Undibacterium sp. 5I1: one gene and its partner. The protein of the gene in region 1 interacts with the protein of each later gene in a pairwise test. Links are inferred from orthologs where the notes say so. Each region holds a gene or a part of one and is shown in the gene's direction. Other genes may lie near its edges.

Region 1 (3,116 bases):
CTGGGAAGCACAATTCGGCGATTTCGCTAACGGTGCTCAAGTTGTTATCGATCAATTCATCAGCTCCGGTGAAGTAAAATGGGGTCGTGCTTCTGGTTTGGTGCTGATGTTGCCGCATGGTTACGAAGGCCAAGGTCCAGAGCATTCATCTGCACGTCCTGAACGCTTCTTACAGTTGTGCGCTGACAATAATATGCAAGTGGTTCAGCCGACGAATGCTGCGCAAATTTTCCATCTCTTGCGTCGTCAGATGATCCGTCAGTTCCGTAAGCCTTTGGTCATCATGACGCCGAAGTCCTTGCTGCGTAATAAAGATGCGGGTTCTCCGTTGTCTGAATTAGCAAAAGGTAGTTTCCATACAGTGATTGGCGAAGTGGATGACAAGATCGATGCCAAAAAAGTGAAGCGTGTGATCGCTTGTTCAGGCAAGGTTTACTATGATCTGGTCAACGCACGTAAAGAGCGTGGTCAGACTGATACGGCGATTATCCGTGTGGAGCAGTTATATCCGTTCCCACATAAGAGCTTCTCAGCTGAGTTGAAAAAATTCCCACAATTGGCTGAGTTGGTTTGGGCACAAGATGAGCCGCAAAATCAGGGACCTTGGTTCCAGATTCAGCACAATATTTTTGAAAGTCTGGATGAAGGTCAAAAACTGGCATATGCCGGTCGTCCAGCTAGCGCATCGCCTGCTGTAGGTTACTACGACAAGCACTACGCACAACAAAAAGCATTGCTGGATACGGCATTTTCTAAACTCAAAGGCTACGTCCTGACTAAATAACGATCTTGTATTGACTGTGCGTATTCATTACGCATAAATCAATTAGTGATCCGTGGCGCAGCAGAAGCTGCTGCGCCCAACAGATATCCGAAACGGAGAAAAAACATGGCAATTATCGAAGTAAAAGTACCGCAATTATCCGAGTCAGTTGCAGAGGCAACTTTGCTCACATGGCATAAAAAAGTTGGTGAATCCGTCGAACGTGACGAGAACTTGATTGATGTAGAAACGGACAAAGTTGTTCTGGAGTTACCTGCACCAGAGGCCGGTATTATTACTCAAATCATCAAACCAGACGGTAGTACCGTGGTTGCTGGTGAAATCATTGCTATTTTGGATACTGACGCATCTGCCAAGGTTAGTCCGCTCCAAGTCACCGCACTCCCAGTTGCTTTAACAACTGATCCAGTAACTGATGCAATCAATAGTCTTGCTGCTAAATCTGCTGGTGTTGCAATGCCAGCTGCTGCAAAAATTTTGTCTGAAAACAATATGTCTGCCAGTGCAATTGATGGCACAGGCAAAGACGGTCGCGTTACCAAAGGCGACGCCTTAGCCGCAGTTGCAAAACCTGCCGTTACAGCGACTGCACCAGTAGTTGCGCCAATCGCAGCACCAGTTGCAAGCAAGCCAGCTTTGCAGCAAGTCAATGCGCCGGCAATGAACTTAGGTGATCGCCCTGAAGAGCGCGTGCCAATGAGCCGTTTGCGCGCCCGTATTGCAGAGCGCTTGTTGCAATCTCAATCGATGAATGCGATTTTGACGACCTTCAATGAAGTCAACATGGCACCAGTTATGGAATTGCGCAATAAGTACAAAGACAAATTTGAAAAAGAACATGGCGTTAAACTGGGTTTTATGTCTTTCTTCGTTAAAGCTGCCGTTGCTGCTTTGAAAAAATATCCGGTTATTAATGCTTCTGTTGATGGCAATGACATCGTGTACCACGGCTATTTTGATATCGGTATTGCAGTCGGTTCCCCACGTGGTTTAGTAGTACCTATCTTGCGTAATGCGGATCAAATGTCGATTGCTGAGATTGAGAAGAAAATTGGTGAATTTGGTGCCAAAGCCAAAGACGGCAAACTGACACTGGAAGATTTGACTGGCGGTACGTTCTCCATCTCCAACGGTGGTACTTTTGGATCGATGTTGTCCACACCGATTATTAATCCACCGCAATCCGCAATCTTAGGTGTGCATGCAACTAAAGACCGTGCTGTTGTTGAAAATGGTCAAATTGTAATCCGCCCGATGAACTATCTTGCGATGTCTTACGACCACCGTATCATTGATGGTCGCGAAGCAGTTTTAGGTTTGGTCGCAATGAAAGAAGCATTGGAAGATCCAGCTCGCTTGTTGCTAGATCTGTAATATGAACTTCGCTGACGAAATCAAACGTCTGCACGAACTGCATCAGTCGGGCGCACTGACTGATGCCGAATTCGCGCAAGCCAAGGCTAAGTTGCTGGCGTCGAATGAAAGTGCTGAACAATCATGGTCTGGCACTGATCAAACGATCAATCAATTAAATCAGTTCCGCCGGTCCAGAAAAGATCAATGGCTAGGTGGCATTTGTGGTGGTCTTGGCAAACTTACCGGAGTCGAATCCTGGATCTGGCGTTTGCTTTTCGTTATGTTCACTTTCTATTTTGGTTCTGGTCTGGTGGCTTATATCCTTGCATGGATATTTATCCCGGAAGAAGAATAAATAGAGCGAACACAATCTGAACACATCAGGAAAATATTCATGAGTAAACAATTTGATGTCGTCGTTATCGGCGGCGGCCCTGGCGGCTATATAGCAGCGATCCGTGCAGCACAGCTCGGTTTTTCCACCGCATGTATCGATGCATGGAGTACTGATAAAGGTACGCCAGCATTAGGCGGCACCTGCACCAATGTTGGTTGCATTCCTTCCAAAGCTTTGCTGCAATCATCCGAGCATTATGAGCATGCCGGCCATTCCTTTGCAGATCATGGTATCGAAGTCAAAGGCCTGGCGCTTAACATCGGCCAAATGCTGGCACGTAAGAACACCATCGTTAAGCAAAATAATGACGGTATTGTGTATCTCTTTAAGAAGAACAAAGTAACGTTTTTCCACGGTCACGGGTCTTTTACCAAGGCAGTTGAAGGCGGCTATGAAATCAAAGTCGTAGGTAAAACAGAAGAGAGCATCGTTGGCAAGCATATCGTTCTGGCGACGGGTTCTAATGCACGTGCTTTGCCGGGTGCGGAGTTTGATGAAGAATTGATTCTGTCCAACACTGGCGCCTTAGAGTTGCCAGCAGTACCGAAAAAACTGGGCGTCATCGGTGCCGGTGTAATC
Region 2 (3,247 bases), 200 kb from region 1 along the record:
TGCTGGCCTTTGTCATCAAAGCTAGCGTCGCCGCTTTGAAGAAATTTAAAGCCTTCAACGCCTCCTTGGATGGGAAGGGAGAAAACCTGATACTCAAACAGTATTACAACATCGGTTTTGCAGCTGATACGCCAAACGGATTGGTTGTTCCTGTGATCAAAAATGCAGACCAAAAAACTTTGTCGCAAATCGCTGTCGAGATGGGTGAGTTGTCTGCACAAGCGCGTGACGGCAAGCTGAAGCCAGCTGATATGCAAGGCGCTACTTTTACGATTTCGTCTTTGGGCGGGATTGGTGGTACGGCATTTACACCTATCATCAACGCACCGGAAGTCGCTATTTTGGGATTGTCTAAATCGACGATTAAACCAGTGTGGGACGGCAAGCAATTTATTCCACGCTTGATGTTGCCTTTATCCCTGTCCTACGATCATCGCGTCATTGATGGCGCAATGGCTGCCAAGTTCACCGCGTATTTAGCCGATGTTTTGGCTGATCTGCGTAAAACCTTGCTGTGAGCGGAGAAAATACATGAGCACAATTGAGGTCAAAGTACCTGATATCGGTGATTTTAAAGAAGTAGAAATTATCGAATTACTGGTTAAAGTGGGCGATACGATTAAGGTCGATCAATCCCTGATTACGGTCGAATCGGACAAAGCGAGTATGGAGATTCCCTCCACGCACGCCGGTGTCATCAAGGAATTAAAAATCAAAGTGGGCGACAAAGTAGCAGAAGGAAGTATGCTGCTGGTGTTGGAGGCAGCAGGTGCAGCAGAAGTTGCAGCGCCAGTAACCCAAGCCGCTCCTGCCACTCCAGCTGCTCCTGCAGCCGCTGTCAGCGCTCCAGTAATACCAACAGCACCATCAGCACCAACGGCGTCCAGCATCGTAGAAGTTAAAGTCCCAGACATTGGTGATTTTAAAGAAGTAGAAGTCATCGAATTGATGGTCAAAGTGGGTGACAGCATCAAAGTTGATCAATCACTGATCACGGTAGAGTCGGACAAAGCCAGTATGGAAATTCCATCCAGCCACGCTGGCGTGGTCAAAGAAATTAAAATCAAAGTCGGTGACAAAGTTGCCGAAGGTGCTTTGTTATTACTGGTAGAAGCCGCAGGCCAAGTGTCTAGCGCAAGTGCATCTGCGGCCGCGCCAGCATCAGTATCTGCACCAGTTGCTGCACAGGTGGCGTCCGCCGCCGCTCCTGTCGTCTCCGCCGTCCCCGCACCAATCGCATCCAGCTACACCGGTAAAGTGGATGTGGAATGCGACATGATGGTTTTAGGCGCAGGTCCCGGTGGTTATTCAGCCGCTTTCCGTTCTGCTGATCTTGGGATGAATACAGTGCTGGTAGAACGCTATGCAGCCCTTGGCGGTGTTTGCCTGAATGTCGGTTGTATTCCGTCCAAAGCCTTGCTGCACGTCGCCGCTGTGATTGATGAGACCGCCTCGATGGCAGTGCATGGCGTGACTTTTGCCAAACCTGTGATCGACATTGATAAATTGCGTGGCTACAAAGAAAGCGTCATCAAAAAAATGACGACAGGTTTGTCTGGCATGGCTAAAGCCCGCAAAGTCAATGTAGTACAAGGTACAGGTCAATTCGTCAGCCCGAATCATATTGAAGTCACTGCCGCTGATGGATCTAAGAAAACTGTTCAGTTCAAACAAGCCATCATTGCAGCTGGTTCGTCGGTGGTGAACTTACCCTTTGTTCCGGCTGATCCACGTATCGTTGATAGCACCGGCGCTTTGGAATTGCGTCAGGTGCCTAAACGTATGTTGGTAATTGGCGGCGGTATCATCGGCTTAGAAATGGCAACCGTGTATTCCACATTAGGCGCACGTATCGATGTCGTTGAAATGATGGACGGCCTGATGCAAGGCGCAGACCGCGACATGGTAAAGGTCTGGCAAAAGTTCAACGAAAAACGTTTCGACAATATCATGTTGAAAACAAAAACCGTTGCGGTTGAAGCGCTTCCAGAAGGTATCAAAGTCAGCTTTGAAGCAGCAGAGGCCGGCGTGGCTGCACCAGCGTCACAAATTTACGATCTGGTGTTGGTGGCAGTTGGCCGCAGTCCTAACGGTAAAAAAATCGCTGCCGATAAAGCAGGTGTTAGCGTCACCGACCGCGGCTTTATCAACGTGGATAAGCAAATGCGCACTAACGTTCCGCATATTTTTGCGATTGGCGATCTGGTCGGTCAGCCTATGCTGGCACACAAAGCGGTACATGAAGCGCATGTTGCTGCAGAAGCCGCCTCCGGTGAGAAAGCCTATTTTGATGCGAGCGTGATTCCTTCTGTTGCCTACACCGATCCAGAAATCGCCTGGGTCGGTATTACAGAAGACGAAGCTAAAGCTAAAGGCATTAAGCTTGAAAAAGGCCATTTCCCTTGGGCAGCCTCGGGCCGCGCAGTCGCCAATGGACGTGATGAAGGTTTTACCAAATTGTTATTTGATGCAGAAACCAAACGCATTGTAGGTGGCGGTATTGTTGGCACGCATGCAGGCGATATGATCGGCGAAATCGCATTGGCAATTGAAATGGGCGCAGATGCAGTTGATATCGGCAAAACGATACATCCGCATCCGACCTTGGGTGAGTCTATCGGGATGGCTGCCGAAGTCTACAAAGGCGTCTGTACTGATTTGCCGCCTATGCGCAAAAAGTAATTAGTTGTTATCAGTAGGACTTACGCAAAATCGCCCCGGCTGCGTTGTAGCTCCTAGCTGTGCTACAGTACTATCTTCGTCGCTACGCCTTGCCGGGACAATTTTGCGTAAGTCCTAATAGTTGAATTGGTCCAAAAAAGCTCTTGGTGCACGTTAGCACCAAGAGCTTTTTTTCGTGCTTAAACTTGCTATTTGGGTGTTGATATCGGGCAGGATTTAATCACATTTATTATTCCCATAGAATATACTCACCATCAGTATGTTTTAATCGTCCAAATAATATTTGGACAATAAGACATGGCGGATTCAGCTACGAAGAGCAACGGGAGGTAAGTTTTAGGGGGAGTATATCCAAATTATAAAAAACCTCAAACGGCGTTCGATAGCCGAGGCATTTCCTAGGGCGATGATTGAGTTGATTGACTGCCCGTTGCAACTGGGCTTGAGTGATTTCCTTGAAGTTGGTGTTCTTTGGAAAGTAGTATCGTAATAAGCCGTTCGTGTTCTCGTTGAGCCCCCGCTCCCAGGAATGATACGGATGAGCGAAGTACACTTGGGCTTGCAG

The links.
Region 2: the proteins of odhB (region 1) and lpdA interact in binary tests that used the Escherichia coli proteins (3 or more experiments, as listed by UniProt). The link is inferred for Undibacterium sp. 5I1 from one-to-one orthologs.

Annotation. Positions count from the first base shown.
Region 1 is NZ_JAVIWI010000001.1:1,502,148-1,505,263, reverse strand. Bases 235-3,023 are described here. They hold odhB (2-oxoglutarate dehydrogenase complex dihydrolipoyllysine-residue succinyltransferase), read left to right. Parts: upstream 235-889; coding sequence 890-2,158; downstream 2,159-3,023. Other genes in these bases: lpdA (dihydrolipoyl dehydrogenase), read left to right, coding at 2,535-3,023; RGU72_RS06720 (PspC domain-containing protein), read left to right, coding at 2,160-2,495; RGU72_RS06730 (2-oxoglutarate dehydrogenase E1 component), read left to right, coding at 235-784. Also shown: more of RGU72_RS06730, read left to right, coding at 1-234; more of lpdA, read left to right, coding at 3,024-3,116. UniProt on the Escherichia coli protein: E2 component of the 2-oxoglutarate dehydrogenase (OGDH) complex which catalyzes the second step in the conversion of 2-oxoglutarate to succinyl-CoA and CO(2).
Region 2 is NZ_JAVIWI010000001.1:1,703,648-1,706,894, reverse strand. Bases 187-3,106 are described here. They hold lpdA (dihydrolipoyl dehydrogenase), read left to right. Parts: upstream 187-531; coding sequence 532-2,682; downstream 2,683-3,106. Other genes in these bases: RGU72_RS07605 (IS30 family transposase), read right to left, coding at 2,993-3,106; aceF (dihydrolipoyllysine-residue acetyltransferase), read left to right, coding at 187-518. In the rest of the region: more of aceF, read left to right, coding at 1-186; more of RGU72_RS07605, read right to left, coding at 3,107-3,247. UniProt on the Escherichia coli protein: Lipoamide dehydrogenase is a component of the glycine cleavage system as well as of the alpha-ketoacid dehydrogenase complexes.